3 regions of the Bradyrhizobium sp. STM 3566 genome follow, and region 1 is predicted to be linked to each of the others. Evidence: riboswitches for the same ligand, from Rfam matches in the RefSeq annotation. Region 1 holds a riboswitch; each other region holds the start of a gene.
The links. Region 1 has a riboswitch for glycine ahead of P6U27_RS13580 (D-amino acid dehydrogenase). Riboswitches for the same ligand answer to the same signal wherever they lie in the genome.
Positions count from the first base shown of each region.

Region 2: another riboswitch for glycine. It lies ahead of gcvT (glycine cleavage system aminomethyltransferase GcvT); the one in region 1 lies ahead of P6U27_RS13580 (D-amino acid dehydrogenase).
Region 3: another riboswitch for glycine. It lies ahead of P6U27_RS31220 (D-amino acid dehydrogenase); the one in region 1 lies ahead of P6U27_RS13580 (D-amino acid dehydrogenase).

Region 1 is NZ_CP120692.1:2,865,229-2,870,664, forward strand. It holds gene P6U27_RS13570 (ABC transporter permease) at 1-592, opposite strand, end outside; gene P6U27_RS13575 (ABC transporter permease) at 612-1,553, opposite strand; gene P6U27_RS13580 (D-amino acid dehydrogenase) at 1,732-3,033, opposite strand; glycine riboswitch at 3,102-3,214, opposite strand; glycine riboswitch at 3,218-3,322, opposite strand; gene P6U27_RS13585 (M20/M25/M40 family metallo-hydrolase) at 3,429-4,556, opposite strand; gene P6U27_RS13590 (ABC transporter substrate-binding protein) at 4,824-5,436, shown strand, end outside.
Region 2 is NZ_CP120692.1:2,721,604-2,727,039, reverse strand. It holds gene alaS (alanine--tRNA ligase) at 1-2,169, opposite strand, end outside; glycine riboswitch at 2,390-2,478, shown strand; gene gcvT (glycine cleavage system aminomethyltransferase GcvT) at 2,624-3,769, shown strand; gene gcvH (glycine cleavage system protein GcvH) at 3,780-4,148, shown strand; gene gcvP (aminomethyl-transferring glycine dehydrogenase) at 4,303-5,436, shown strand, end outside.
Region 3 is NZ_CP120692.1:6,554,247-6,559,682, forward strand. It holds gene P6U27_RS31215 (D-aminoacyl-tRNA deacylase) at 1-206, opposite strand, end outside; glycine riboswitch at 1,008-1,107, shown strand; glycine riboswitch at 1,111-1,198, shown strand; gene P6U27_RS31220 (D-amino acid dehydrogenase) at 1,260-2,507, shown strand; partial or broken gene P6U27_RS31225 (IS3 family transposase) at 2,915-4,102, opposite strand; gene P6U27_RS31230 (Lrp/AsnC family transcriptional regulator) at 4,485-4,961, shown strand.

The DNA of each region.
Region 1 (5,436 bases):
TGATCTTCGGCAGGCTCGAGCCGACCGAGATCGCGGCCTCGACGTAAGGCTCCTCGCGCGCCGACAGCACGACGGAGCGGACCAGGCGCGCCACGCGCGGGATCTCGGGAATGGTGATCGCGATCAGCACGGTCCAGAGGCTGGCGCCGGAGAGCGAGACCACGGCGATCGCGAGCAGGATGCTCGGCATCGCCATCAGGCCGTCCATCACGCGCATCAGGACGGAATCGATCAGCTTGAAGAAGCCGGAGACGAGGCCGATCGCGAGCCCGATGGCGATCGACAGGATCGCCGAACCGATGCCGATCAGAAGCGAGATGCGGCCGCCATAGATCACGCGCGACAACAGGTCGCGTCCGTAAGCGTCGGTGCCGAGCAGGAATTGCGCCGAGGACGGCTTCAATCGCTGCGACGGCGCGAGCTGGATCGGATCATGCGGCGCGATCAGCGGGGCGACGATCGAGACCACCACGATCAGGGCGAGCAGGACCGTCGCCGTGGCGATGATCGGCGTCGAGGTGAGGAATCCGAAGCGCGGCCGCAGTGGCGACGTGATCGGAATGGACGACTGGGGAAGGGTATCGACCGACATGTGTGTTCTTATCCTTGCCTCAGTACCGGATCCGGGGATCGAGCAGGGTGTAGGCGACGTCGATGAGGAGATTGACGACGACATAGATCAGCGACGTCAGCAGGATCATCGCCTGGATCACCGGATAGTCGCGCGCCAGCACCGCATCGACGGTGAGGCGGCCGATGCCGGGGATGTTGAACACGCTCTCGGTGACGACGACACCGGAGATCAGCAGCGCAAAGCCGGTGCCGATCACGGTGATCACCGGCACGGCGGCGTTGCGCAGCGCATGCCGCATCATCACGGCAACCTCGTTGATGCCTTTCGCACGCGCCGTTCGCACGTAATCCTCGCCGAGCACGTCGAGCATCGCCGCGCGCGTCATGCGCGCGATCAACGCGATGTAGATGAAGGACAATGCGCAGGTCGGCAGGATGATACGCTCGAAGAACGGCCCGAAGCCGTTCGAGATGCTGCGGAAGCCCTGCACCGGCACCCAGCGCAAATCGATCGCGAAGATCTCGATCAGGACATATCCGACCACGAACACCGGGACCGAGAAGCCCAGGACCGACAGGCCCATCACGAAACGGTCGATCCAGGTGCCGTGCTTCCACGCCGCGATCACGCCCAGCGGCACTGCGACGATCACGGCGAGGACGATGGTCGACAGCGCGATCGAGATCGACGGCTCGACGCGCTGGCCGATCATCTTCATCACCGGCAGGTTGGAGATCAGCGAGGTTCCGAGGTCGCCGTGCAGCAGCTTGCTCACCCAGGTGATGAACTGCACGATCAGCGGCTCGTTGAGGCCGAGCGAGGCGCGGATGCGCTCGAGCCGTTCCGGCGTCGCGTTGTCGCCGGCGAGGATCGCGGCGGGATCGCCGGGCGTCAGCCGCAGCAGCAGGAACACGAACAGAGCGACGACGCCCATCACGGGCACCGCGGCCAGAACGCGGCGAATAAGATAACCCAGCATGCACCTATCTCCGGCTGCGGAACTTGTGGCGCCTCGAGGCACCCGGGAATTCTGTCGTGTCTATCATGCCTATCACTTGGACTGAAAAGGCTGCCCGGAGACGCCATCCTCTTGGGGCAAATTGTGTGCCAAGGGCTGCCCTGTAGCAAGAGGCCGGCATGTCCCCGGCATCGGCCACTCAGGATGCATGTCGCAGTTCATGCTCACCCCTAAGTGAAGGCACGGTCGGCGTCGCATTGAGCCCGCGCCAGCCGTCGATGGTCTGGGCAATCATCTGCGCCGTCGCCGCCGACAGAGTCCAGCCGAGATGGCCATGGCCGGTGTTGAAGAACACGCCCGGTATCCGTCCCGCGCGCACCACCGGCATCATGTTCGGCATCATCGGGCGCAGCCCGGCCCAGGGCACGACGCGCGACGTTTCGACGGCGGGGAAGTTGCTGCGCACCCAGTCGATCAGCGGCTGCACGCGGTCGGCGCGGATGTCGCGATTGAAATCGTTGAACTCGGCGGTGCCGGCGACGCGAAAGCGATCGGCCCCGAGCCGGCTGGTGACGATCTTGGCGGCCTCGTCGAGCAGGCTCACGGTCGGGGTGGCGTTGCGGCTCTCGGCGGTGTCGAGCTGCACGGTGATCGAGTAGCCTTTCACCGGATAGACGTTGACGCGCTCGTCGAGCAGGGCGGCGAAATGACGGCTCGCAACGCCCGCGCAGACCACGACGCCGTCCGCCTTCAGCATGCCGCGTTGAAACGCGTCAGCATCGCTCGTCGCGAGATCGGCCCAGCCGATGACAAAGCCGCTGCCGGTCCGTGCGATCGAATCGATGTTGGCCTCATGAATGAAGGTCGCACCACGCCGCTTGCAGGCTTCCGCCAGCCCGCGGGTGAACTTGTGGATATCGCCGGTCGCATCCGACGGCGTGAAGAAGCCGCCATAATAGTCCTTCCGCAGTGTCGGCTCGATCGCGCGGATTTCCTCCGGCGTCACCGGGCGGCGGTCGAGGCCACCTTCCTGCAGTAGCGCATTGACGCGCAGACCGGATTCAAAGCCGGCCTTGTCACGATAGATGTGGAGGATGCCGCGGCGCTCGAGATCGAAGTCGATGCCTTCGCGCGCAGCAATGTCGAACAGATGCCTGCGCGCTTCGATCGCCAGCCGCGTGGTCTCGATGGTGTTGGCGCGGTAGTTGCCGATATTGGCGACGAACTCGCTCATCCACGAATATTTGTGCCAGTTCGGCCGCGGATTCATCAGCAGCGGCGCATCGCGCCGGAACATCCAGCGCAGGCCCTTCAGGATCGTCGCGGTAGAGTTCCACACCTCGGCATTGCTGGCGGAGAGCTGTCCGCCGTTCGCAAACGAGGTTTCCATTGCGGCATAGCGGTGCTTGTCGAGCACCGTCACCTTGTAACCGCGTTCCAGCAGGGCATAGGCGGTCGTTACGCCGGTGATGCCGGCGCCGATGATGGCGATATGAGTCATGATGAAGTCGGGGCTCCCGTGAGTTAGAGATGGCTGACCGCCGGCTCGAAAGCCGTTGGCGGCGCCCCATCTGTCACGGTTACCTGAGAGCTTGATCCGGCGCGGACCTCGGAAGGTCAGCCTCGGACTATCCCCTTCGGTGGACGTCACGATGATCAAATCGTGCCGTCTCTCTCCAGATCGTCCTGTCGATACAGTCCTTTTGCCTGAGAGTTTCCGGGGCGGTTGCTCCGTCGGCGCCGTAACGAAAGCAGCATGCCTTCGTTGCGATCTCTCCCGCATCGTCGCGTGCACAAGCCGAGCAGTACGATACGCCTCATTTTTGGACAAGGCTAAATTTCGACCCCGATTGCCAATGCATTGTGCAGTGCGAAGCCTGCGTCGTCGCTGCGCCGTTACTCCAACGTCGCCAGCAATCCCGCCATCAAGCGTCCCCGCTCGACCAGGCTATCGACCTCGATGAACTCCTCGAGCGTGTGGCCGTTGCCGCCGCGGACGCCGAGGCCGTCGAGCGTTGGGATTCCCATCGCGCCGGTGAAGTTGCCGTCGGAGCCGCCGCCGGAGCTTGCATGCGGTAATTCCGCGCCGAGGGATTTGGCGATGCGCGCCTTTTCGTACAGCGCCATGGTGCCGGCATCCGGCTCCCAGACCGGCCGCGTCACGCCGCGGGTCACCTTGAACGTGACGTCGTTGTTGGTGCCCGACAGCGCCAGCATCCGCTCGACGCCGCGGTCGAGATCGGCCTGACGCTTGGCCATCGACAGCGCTTCGCCGGTGGCTGTCGTGGCAACGCAATTGACCCATTGTCCGCCGTGGACAACGCCGACCGAGAAGGTGCAATCCTCCGTCGTCATCGCGTCGATCGCGAGGATCTGCCGCGCCATCTCGCGGATCGCCGAACGTCCCGACGACAGCGTCGCGCCGGCGTGGCTCGGCCGTCCCGTCGCTTCGAGATTGAAGCGTGCGATGGCGTAACGTCCGGTGGTGACGCCGTTGTCGGCGCGGCCGGGCTCCGGCACCAGCACGTATTTGTTGCGTGCGGCTTCGGCCTCGATGATGTCGCGCGTGGAGGGCGTGCCGACTTCCTCATCCGGCGTGAACAGCACGGTGATCGGCAGCGGCGTCGTGAACGAGGCGCGCGCCAGCTGGCGGATTGCTTCCAGCGAGAGATAGTTGCCGCCCTTCATGTCGTAGATGCCGGGGCCGTAGCATTTGTTGCCCTCGCGCCGCCATTTCAGCTTCTCGATGGTGCCGATGGGGTGAACGGTATCCATGTGTCCGGCGATCAGGATTCCCGGCTCGCCCTGCTTCGGATGGGGAAAGCGCGCGCGGATGACGCCGCCAAAGCCCTGGCGGCCGGCGATGCGCTCGATGGTCGCACCCATGATCGCCATATCCCGCGCTGCGATATCGAGCATGCGGTTAACGGCACCCGCGTCCCAGGTCGGACTCTCGCATTCCACCCAGGTGCGCAGGCCCTCGAGCATGGCCTCGGAATCGAGGGGAAGATTGGCTGGATTCATCTCAATGTCTCTCAAGCTGCGAAGATGGAACGCGCATTGCATCGGCGCGGGGCAGGACAGCGGAGAGCGTTGTAGAGCTAAACTGATCTTTGTGGAGCCCGTGCGCGCGCCGCGAGGGCTTGCGACGAAACCGGATTGACGCGCTCAACACTGTCTGCAAGTCTCGAAAAGATAAAGGCATTGCATGAGGTTAGTTCGCTCAACGAACGAACCGCATGCTCAACCAATAACCTGCCTTTGAACAGTTTCACGTCAGGAGAACCCTCTATGTTCCACTTCACGCGCCGGGGGCCTCGCGCATTCGCCTCCAAACTTGCGCTGACGGTCGTCGCGCTTTCGACCGCGCTGGCTTCGCCAGTGCTGGCGGCCGGCAAGACCCTCACGGCGGTGATGCATTCGGATCTGCGCATCATCGACCCGATCTTCACCACGGCCTACATCACGCGTGACCATGGCTACATGGTCTACGACACGCTGGTCGCTCCGGATTCGAATTTCAAGATCCAGCCGCAGATGGCGGACTGGAAGATCTCCGATGACAAGCTCACCTACACCTTCACCCTGCGCGATGGCCTGAAGTGGCATGACGGTGCGCCGGTGACGGCGGAGGACTGCGTCGCCTCGCTGAAGCGCTGGGCTGCGGTCGACGGCATGGGCCAGAAGCTCATGGACTTCACCGCGAGCCTCGAGGCGACCGACGCCAAGACCATCACGCTGAAGCTGAAGGAACCCTACGGCCTCGTCCTCGACTCCATCGGCAAGCCGTCCTCGCGCGTCGCCTTCATGATGCCGAAGCGTCTCGCCGAGACGCCGCCGGACAAGCAGATTCCCGAGCAGATCGGCTCGGGTCCCTTCAAGTTCGTGCAGGGCGAATTCCAGC
Region 2 (5,436 bases), 140 kb from region 1:
CATGGTCTCGTTGGCGTGCCTGCGCGCATAATTGCCGGTCAGCGCCTCGATGCGGCGCACGCCGGAGGCGACCGCGCTCTCGCTGGTCAGCGTGATCAGGCCGATGTCGCCGGTGCGCCTCACATGGGTGCCGCCGCAGAGCTCGACCGACCAGCCGAGCGCGTTGGCGCCGCGCTCGCGCGCGGTCTTGCCCATCGAGACGACGCGGACCTCGTCACCATACTTTTCGCCGAACAGCGCGCGCGCTCCCGCCTCCCGCGCCTCGTCGACGCCCATCACGCGAGTGGTGACCTCGTCGTTCTCCAGCACCACGTCATTGGCGATATCCTCGACGCGAGCGAGCTCCTCGGCCGTGATCGGCTTCGGATGCACGAAGTCGAAGCGCAGCCGGTCGGGTGCGACCAGCGAGCCGCGCTGGGCGATGTGGTCGCCGAGCACCTGGCGCAGCGCCTCGTGGATCAGATGCGTCGCCGAGTGATGCGCGCGGATCGAGGAGCGGCGCGAATGATCGACCTCGAGCTGCAGCGCAGCGCCGAGCTTCAGCTCTCCACTCTCGACCGCGCCGATGTGAACGAAGAGATCGCCGAGCTTCTTCTGCGTGTCGGTGACGCGGAATTTGAGGCCGCCCTCCCCCGTCAGCACGCCGGTGTCGCCGACCTGACCACCGGACTCCGCATAGAACGGCGTCTGGTTGAGCACGATCGAACCCGTCTCGCCGGCTTTGATGCTGGCAACTTCCTGGCCGTCCTTGACCAGGGCGGAGACGACGCCCTCGGCGCTCTCGGTCTCGTAGCCCAGAAATTCGGTGGCGCCGAGCTTCTCACGCAGCGGGAACCAGATTGCCTCGGAAGCCGCTTCACCAGACCCCTTCCAGGACTCGCGCGCCTTGGCCTTCTGGCGCTCCATGGCGTCGTTGAACGAAGCCTGGTCGACGCCGATGCCGCGCGACTTCAGCGCGTCCTGCGTCAGATCGAGCGGGAAGCCATAGGTGTCGTACAGCGTGAAGGCGACGTCGCCGTCGAACATGTCGCCCTTTTTCAGACCTGCGCTCTTCTCATCGAGGATGGCCAAGCCGCGCGACAGCGTCTTGCGGAAGCGCGTCTCTTCCAGCCGCAGCGTTTCCTCGATCAGCTTCTCCGCGCGCATCAGCTCGGGGTAAGCCTGGCCCATCTCGCGCACCAGCGCCCAGACCAGCCGGTGCATCAAGGGCTCTTTCGCACCCAGCAGCTGCGCATGGCGCATCGCCCGCCGCATGATCCGGCGCAGCACGTAGCCGCGGCCCTCGTTCGAAGGCAGCACGCCGTCGGAGACGAGGAAGGCCGAGGAGCGCAAGTGGTCGGCGATGACGCGGAACGAGGCCGCATTCTGCTCGGTCGGTCCGCTGCCCAGCGCGGACGCGGTCGCGTCGATCAGGTTACGGAACAGGTCGGTCTCGAACACGCTCTCGACGCCCTGGAGGATGCAGGCCATGCGCTCCAGGCCCATGCCGGTGTCGATCGAGGGACGCGGCAGATCCACGCGCTCCTCCTTCGTCACCTGCTCGTATTGCATGAACACGAGATTCCAGAATTCGAGGAAGCGATCGCCGTCCTCCTCCGGCGAGCCCGGAGGCCCGCCCCAGATGTGCTCGCCGCGGTCGATGAAGATCTCCGAGCAAGGGCCGCACGGCCCGGTGTCGCCCATCGCCCAGAAATTGTCCGAAGTCGGGATACGGATGATGCGGTCGTCGGCGAAGCCCGCGATCTTCTTCCACAGGCCCGCCGCCTCATCGTCGGTGTGATAGACCGTGACGAGCAGCTTGTCCTTCTTCAGCCCGAACTCGGAGGTGATCAGCTTCCAGGCGAGCTCGATCGCGCGCTCCTTGAAATAGTCGCCGAACGAGAAATTGCCGAGCATCTCGAAGAAGGTGAGATGGCGCGCGGTGTAGCCGACATTGTCGAGGTCGTTGTGCTTGCCGCCGGCGCGCACGCATTTCTGCGAGGTGGTGGCGCGCTGATAGGGGCGCTTCTCGACGCCGGTGAAGACGTTCTTGAACTGCACCATGCCGGCATTGGTGAACATCAAGGTCGGGTCGTTGCGCGGCACGAGTGGCGAGGACGGCACGACCTCGTGGCCGTTCTCGGCAAAGAAGTTCAGAAAGGTCGACCTGATCTCGTTGACGCCGCTCATGTTCATCCAATCGGGTATGCTTGGGCCCGCTGCCGCCGTCCAAACCGGAAATTAAGGCTGATATCTGCGGGCCAAAGCGCTTTTAGACAAGGCCAGCTTCGCTGTCCAGAAACTGTGCAAGGAGATCAGAGGGTTGCCGCAGGCGCGCAATCCCGTTGAAAGGCACAGAAGTCGCGTTGACAGGCTTGGCCGGCCTGTGGTCTCTACCCATCTGTATCGTACGGCCACGTCGGGAGAGACCGGCACTGGTGCCGGCGCCGAAGGAGCAACCGCCCCGGAAACTCTCAGGCAAAAGGACCGCGTGGCTTTGACAGCATCTGGAAAGAGGCGCCGACGGGCATAAGACCCGGACTGCGTCCGCCGACGGGATAATACTCTCAGGCACAGCGACAGATGGGGCTTCGACCGGTGTCCATCGGGGAATCCTCCCCGGGAACCGCCGAGGGCCCCTTAGATGCTAGCGAATAACCAAGACTCCCTGAAACGTACACCCCTCCACAGCCTCCATGTGTCCCTGGGCGGCAAGATGGTGCCGTTCGCGGGCTATGACATGCCCGTGCAGTACCCCGCGGGCGTCCTGAAGGAGCACCTTCATACCCGGGCCTCCGCCGGCCTGTTCGACGTCTCCCATATGGGCCAGATCGCGCTCCGGCCGAAATCCGGGAGGATCGAGGACGCCGCCCGCGCGCTGGAGCGGCTGGTGCCGCAGGATATCGTGGCGATCGCCGCGGGGCGGCAGCGCTATGCCCAGTTCACCAATGACGATGGCGGCATTCTCGACGACCTCATGGTCGCCAATTTCGGCGATCACCTGTTCCTGGTCGTCAACGCCGCCTGCAAGGCTGAGGACGAGGCGCATCTGCGCGCGAATCTCTCTGGCGACTGCATCATCGATTCGCTGGAAGGCCGCGCGCTGATCGCGCTGCAGGGCCCGAAGGCGGAAACGGTGCTGGCGAAATTCTGTGCAGAGGCCCCGGCGATGAAGTTCATGGACGCCGGTCCGCATGAGGTTGCCGGCATCAAGTGCTTCGTCTCGCGTTCCGGCTACACCGGCGAGGACGGTTTTGAGATCTCGGTTCCCGCCGCCGATGCCGAACGCCTCGCCAAGATGCTGCTGGATAATCCGGACGTGCTGCCGATCGGCCTGGGCGCCCGCGACAGCCTGCGGCTGGAAGCCGGGCTCTGCCTGTACGGCCACGACATCGACACCGCGACCACGCCGGTCGAAGCCGCGCTGGAATGGTCGGTACAGAAGAGCCGCCGCAGCGGCGGGACGCGCGCCGGCGGTTTTCCCGGCGCAGAGAAGATCCTCGCCCATTTCGATGGCGGCGCGCCCCGCCGCCGCGTCGGACTGCTCGCCCTGGGCCGCGCGCCGGTGCGCGAGGGCGCGCTACTTTTTGCCGACGCTGCGGGCGGCGAGCCCATCGGACAAGTCACCTCGGGCGGTTTCGGCCCGAGCCTGAGCGCGCCGGTCGCGATGGGCTACGTGCCTGCGAGCCTCGCCGCGCTCGGCACAAAACTCTTCGCCGAGGTGCGCGGTCAGCGACTGCCGCTCGCAGTCGCCGCCATGCCTTTCGTGAAAAACACCTACAAACGCTGAGGACGAGACAATGACCACGACGCTGTACACCTCCGACCACGAATGGCTCGCCATCGACGGCGATACCGCCACGGTCGGCATCACCGATTACGCGCAGCAGCAGCTCGGCGACGTCGTGTTCGTCGAACTGCCCAAGGTCGGCCGCGCGCTGAAGAAGGCCGAAGCCGCCGCCGTCGTGGAATCGGTCAAGGCCGCCTCCGACGTCTACGCACCTGTTACCGGCGAAGTGCTCGAGACCAACGAGGCGCTGGCCGCCGAACCGGCGCTGGTGAACTCGGACGCGCAAGGCGCGGCCTGGTTCTTCAAGATCAGGATCGCCGACAAAAGCGAGCTCGGCGGCCTCATGGATGAAGCCGCCTACAAGGCGCATACGGCGTGAGATGACGAGAACTCTAACCTCATTCTCAGTGTCATCACCCGCGAAGGCGGGTGATCCAGTACGCCGCGGCCCATCGGCCCTAGCCGAAACGCCTGCGTTTACTGGATGCCCCGCCTTGGCGGGGCATGACAGCAACTCCTAGCGAGGACCCATGATGACCGCGCACCGCAAATCCAATGGCGACACCGCCGCCAGTTTCGTTCGCCGCCACATCGGCCCCTCAGTGCGCGATGTCACCGCAATGCTCGAAACGGTCGGCGCCAAGAGCGTCGATGCGCTGATGGCGGAGACGCTGCCGGCCTCGATCCGGCAGGCATCGCCGCTCGATCTCGGCAAGCCGCTCAGCGAAACCGAGGCGATCGCGCATATGGCCGAGCTCGCAGCCCAGAACCAGGTCTTCACCTCGCTGATCGGCCAGGGCTATTCCGGCACCATCCTGCCTGCGGTGATCCAGCGCAACATCCTGGAGAACCCGGCCTGGTACACGGCCTATACGCCCTACCAGCCCGAGATCAGCCAGGGCCGGCTGGAGGCGCTGTTCAACTTCCAGACCATGATCTGCGACCTCACCGGGCTCGACGTCGCCAACGCCTCGCTGCTCGATGAAGCGACCGCGGCGGCCGAGGCGATGGCGCTCGCTGAGCGGCACTCGCAGGTGAAGGCAAAAGCTTTCTTCGTCGACAAGGACGTGCATCCGCAGACGCTGGCGGTGATGCGCACCCGCGCCGAGCCGCTCGGCTGGAATCTGGTGGTCGGTGATCCCCTCACCGATCTCGACAAATCAGACGTGCTCGGCGCGCTGCTGCAATATCCGGGTTCTTCCGGCGCGTTGCGCGACCTCAGGCCCGCGATCGCGTCGTTGAAGGCCAGGGGCGCGCTCGCGATCGTTGCCGCCGACCTGCTGGCACTGACGCTGCTCGCCTCGCCCGGCGAGCTCGGTGCCGACATCGCGATCGGCTCTGCCCAGCGCTTTGGCGTGCCGATGGGTTATGGCGGGCCGCACGCGGCATATATGGCGGTGCGCGATGCGCTGAAGCGCTCGCTGCCCGGCCGTATCGTCGGCCTCTCCGTGGATTCGCGCGGGGCACCTGCCTATCGTCTCGCGCTGCAGACCCGCGAGCAGCACATCCGCCGCGAGAAGGCGACCTCCAACATCTGCACCGCGCAGGTGCTGCTGGCCGTCATCGCTTCGATGTATGCGGTCTATCACGGCCCCGAAGGCTTGATGCAGATCGCCCGCAACGTGCATCGCCGCACCGCCGTGCTCGCGGCCGGCCTGCGCAAGCTC
Region 3 (5,436 bases), 3.7 Mb from region 1:
CGCGCATAGTCGTTACTTACGACCTCGTTCGTGGCCACGATCGAAATTCTGGCGTCATGCAGGCCAGCGATTTCGAGGACGGAGTGCCCATCGACTTCGAAACTCGTTGGAACGAGAGCGCATTCGGCCTTGAGAGCATCCAGCACGTGCCCCGCGACGGGGTCTTTTTCCCGATCGACGCAGAAGACAAAGACGCCATGTCTCATCGAGACCCTCCGCCCAGTTCAAAGCCGATCGAGAGCACAGGACGTCTATCTTCAAATTGGCGCCGTCTTTTCGACTTTCTCGGAAAACACGATGCTCCCTGAACCGAAATCCGCGCTTGCACGGCGACGAGAGTGGGCGGGCGGGAGGAGATTAACTCAAGCCCGAATAGCGTCACAACCGCGCCCCTCGCGCACTGAGTTCTGTTACGGGCGAGCCTGTTTGACGGAGCAGCGAGCGGAACTCGCGCAAATTGAAGATCGCGGCAGCGGATCGCCGGACCATCAGCGAACTTAACCTGCCTGCGCGGCGAACGAGAGCAGCGAATCCTGCCGCCACAAGCCAGAGACGTCGACGCAAGCGATGTGAAGAGCCTCTCATCGAGCAGAGCGACCGCCTCAGGCGCGCAGTCCTCCATTTTGGCTCGACTTTGAAAGAGATGCATGCCAGGCACAGCTTCGTAGGGTCCTACACCACCGCTTATTTATTAGAGCGTCGCCACGCAAACATTGTGCGTTCTTTTGGGGATCCCGCAGTATTTCTGCGCTTGCCGCCGATAGCGCGCTGAAAACCAATGGGCGAAACCACTGGGATGTCCGGCGAATGCAATCATCAAAAAGCGAGATCAGCATAGTACCAGGCAACAGACCACCTGCTAATCTTGGTAGGGAGCTGGGGCAAACACCGAGTTGTTCGAGCTAGGGCAAAAATCGAGTTGTCGCTTACGCGTCCACTTTTTGGGTCCGACGATTCATCACGGCTTGACAGGTAGCGAGTACGTCTGAGAGTATTATCGTGTCTGATGATGGTGTGCGGGAGAGCGCGATAAGCCTGCAAAGGCGTATCACCGCCGACGGAGCAACTCCCCAAGGAAACTCTCAGGCCCAGGACCGTACACCGAGGACGATCTGGAGAGAGGTGCTGGTCAGCACCCACCGAAGGGGACCGTGATCCACGAGGATTGCGGACAAAGCTCTCAGGTGCAGGGACAGATTTGGGGACGGAGACATGGCGAAGCCATTCACCGTTCGTTGAATCCTGTCCTGGAGCACACGATGAGTACGATCGTCATTATAGGATCCGGTATCACCGGAGTTACAACTGCCTATGCCCTGGCCCGCCGCGGCTATTCGGTTACAGTCTTGGATCGCCAGCGCTATCCGGCGATGGACACTTCGTTTGCGAACGGCGGCCAATTGTCGGCGAGCAATGCCGAGGTGTGGAATAGCATCGCAACAATCGTTAAAGGCTTGAGGTGGATGCTGCGCAAAGACGCACCATTGTTGCTGAACCCAAGCCCCAGTTTTCACAAGTATACTTGGCTGGCAGAGTTCGTAGGCCAGATTCGAAACTACCGCCACAACACGATCGAAACGACGAAACTCGCGATAGCTGCTCGCAAGCATCTTTTTGAGCTAGCCGATCGGGAGAGCATCGATTTCGACTTGGAGCGGCGAGGAATTTTGCACGTTTACTCGAGCAAGCTCGACTTCGATGCGGCCTCTCGCGTGAATCAGTTGCTGCTCAAGGGCGGATTGGATCGCCGTCCCGTGACGCCCTCTGAAATGCTTACAATAGAGCCAGCTCTGCGCGATCAGTATTATGGCGGATTCTTTACCCCGTCTGACTCAACCGGCGACATTCACAAGTTTACGCGCGGCCTCGCTGCGGCTTGCGAGCGAGGGGGCGTACGCTTCGTCTTTGGTGCCGAGATCTGCGGCATGCGGTCCGATCGAGACGGCGTGGTCGTACACTGGAAACGAGGTTCGCTAAAGGAAGAACTCAAGGCCGAACGCGCAGTGGTTTGCGCGGGGGTCGGCAGCCGCCGCATTGGTTCAATGCTGGGGGACAACATAAACATTTATCCCGTCAAGGGCTACTCCATCACGGTAGAGCTGAGAGACGAAACGAGCCAAAAGGCTGCGCCCCGTGTCAGCCTGCTTGATGAGGCCACCAAGATCGTGACCAGCCGGTTAGGAGAAGATCGCTTCCGGGTCGCGGGGACCGCCGAGTTTAATGGCGAAAACCGCGACATCCGCTGGGACCGAATTAAGCCTCTGATACGGTGGGTAGAGCGATCGTTTCCGGATGTGTCTACCGCTCAAGTGGTGCCATGGGCGGGCTTGCGTCCTATGACACCTAGCATGATGCCGAGGGTTGGCCGAAGCAAACGCCCGAATGTTTTCTACAACACCGGCCATGGCCATCTCGGCTGGACATTATCCGCTGTCACAGCTGAAATGATCGCTGATGTCATTGCGACAGACCGCAGCAATACTCGGCTGAGCGCATCCGTGTCCTGATCCTGTTGAATGGGTCCTGGTTCATGCTCCCGCCGATATCGCGGCAGGAGCATGTCGCTTGTGATAGCGCGGAAGCGGGATTTGCAGTCGCCTTCGAAGGATGATGCGCCCGTCAGTCAGGGCGACTTGGTTCCGGCAATTCATTGTACAGGTAAGATCCTGCGGACCACTTGGCACGCTGTTTCCAAAGCCTTCGTATGACGCAGTTGTTGCGACCGTCCCGAATGGACACCGACCAGATGGGGCTGCATGAGCGACGTCGTTTCTTAGCAAGGCGCACGCGGTACACACCGTGAAGTGCCGTTTGCATTAGGGCAGGACGTAGCTTTGCGCGGCCCGAATCAGGCGCCAAAGCCGTTCGCGCCGCTCACCCAAGCGTAAAACCAACCTGAGCTGCCACTGAACTTTCATCCAGCGGCGGTTAGAGTCTCGGTGGTTTGTACGCCAAGTGGCGCGGGTGGAGCAACGGACGATCGGCGGAGCTGGTCGGGGTTGCGCAGCCGATCGTCCGTTGCGGTGAGGTGGGCGGCATAGGCCGCGGGGGTGAGGTATTTCAGCGACGAGTGAGGCCGACGGATATTGTAGTCGGCGACCGAACCCGCGATCTTGGCGCGGGCGTCGTCGAGATCGAAGAATAGGGTCTCATTGAGCAGTTCATCGCGCATCCGACCATTAAAACTCTCGATAAAAGCCGTTCTGCATCGGCTTTCCCGGCGCGATAAAGTGCCAAGCGATGGCTGTGTCCTTGCTCCAGGCGAGCATGGCGTTGCAGGTGAACTCGGTGCCATGGTCGGACACGATCATTCCTGGCTTTCCGCGTCGCTCGACGATTGCCGTCAGTTCGCGGGCCACGCGCCGTCCCGAGATCGACGTCTCTGGAATGGCGCCTAGGCATTCCTTGGTGACGTCGTCGACGATGTTGAGGATGCGGAAGCGCCGGCCGTTGGCGAACTGGTCGCGAACGAAGTCCAGCGACCAGCGGGCATTGGGCTTAGCCTCCACCAGGATCGGAGCCCGGGTCCCCACGGCCTTGCGGCGGGCTCGTCGCTTGCGGACGGTGAGCCCTTCTTCGCGATAAAGCCGGTAGATCCGGTTGATCCCCGACGGTTCGCCCTCCCGCCGCAGCAAGACGAATAGCCGGCGATAGCCGAAACGCCGCCGCTCGTTGGCGAGATCGCGCAATCGGCCACGCAGAACTGCGTCCGGCGGGCGGTTGGAGCGATAGCGGATCATCTTCCGATCCGCCCCCACAATCGAGCAGGCCCGCCGTTCCGACAGGCTCATGACGGCCTGCAGATGCGCGATCGCAGCGCGCTTGGCGGCGGGCCCTACCATTTTTTTGAAAGCAGCTCGCGGAGGGCGGCGGCGTCGAGCATCTGCTCGGCCAAAAGCTTCTTCAACTTCGCGTTCTCCTCTTCCAAGGCCCTCAGCCGCTTCGCCTCGGAAACGTCCATGCCGCCGAATTTGGCTTTCCAATTGTAGATCGTCGCTTCGGAGATCCCATGCTTGCGAGCCAGGTCAGCCGTCTTCGCTCCCGCCTCATGCTCCTTCAATATCGCGATAATCTGCTCTTCCGTGAACCTTGCTCGCTTCATCTGTCCGTCCTTCCTCGGGCCGGACTCTAACTCCTTCTGGAGGAAATACTCAGTGGCAGGTCAAACCGATCCAACGACACCTCCTTCCGAAACACCGAGATGCATAGCCAAGCTCAAGTCTCGTCGACTCCCAACCACTACGGAGCGACGGCAACTGCTGCGCGCGCAGCTGACGCTCATCTTAGAAAAGTCTGCGTCACGGGACGAGCGGCGTTTCGAAGGACAGTTTGCAATCCATGCAGCATATTTCTTGTATTTGTTGTTAGATCGACGATACTTATGTGACGGCGATTTTTTTCGACGAGATTTGCTTAATACGAGATGTTTTTCTGCGGAAGAACCGATCCTTCGCAGAATCTCCTCGCTGCCCCCGGAGCCTGTTATGCGATACGACCGAATCGACGCTCACATCCTGGAGATCGTGCAAAAGAACAACCGTCTCACATCCGAGACGATTGGCGAACTAGCCGGGCTTTCCGCTACCGCCTGTCAACGCAGGCTGAAGAGGCTTCGCTCGGACGGCATCATCGAGGCGGACGTTTCGATCGTTTCGGCCAAGGCGGTCGGAAGACCTATTCAGATGCTTGTGCTGGTGACATTGGAGCGGGAGCGCTCCGACATAATCGATAGATTCAAAAAGGCGATCAAATCATCCGTTGAAGTCGTCAATGGGTTTTACGTTACAGGCGATGCTGACTTTGTCCTCTACATAACTGCACGCACCATGGATGACTATGAGGAGTTCACGCGGCGATTTTTCCGTGAGAACCCCGATATCAAGGGCTTCAAGACCATGGTGGTCATGGACCGGGTAAAAGTCGGATTTGCAATTCCAATTGAGGCTCCGTCCGAGGATTGAAAGAGTGTCTCGCCACCAGACCCGGCTCACCTACCAAAGCAAGTCCGGTAAGGTGTCGCGGCACCGGTTGCGAAACGAGCGCAGGTCTTCGCGCATTGGCGTGCAACTTCGACTGAGTGGCGACTCCTCTCGGCTATCAACGCCGACCGCTCATTGGGGGGCGCTTCGTGGCGCGAGCGAGCTGAATGACCCGATCCGATGAACCCGCAAACACTTACCGACGAGAGACGTCGGTTGGGCAGCGCACCTCGCTAGCGCCCTTTTTCGTCGCGTAGTGCGGGTAAAACGCTGAGAGTTTCCTTCGATTTTGTGCTCTATGTGGCTACGCGTGATGAAATATTCAAACCACTTTAGAGTATGGCCTCACCTATATGCGTTCATCGCTGCTGACCTTTGGTCAGATCTAAGAAGATCGGCTCCGCTTCAGTGGCGCGCCAAGGCGCCGCGCCTCGCTCGGCGGCGCCTGTCACGAAGA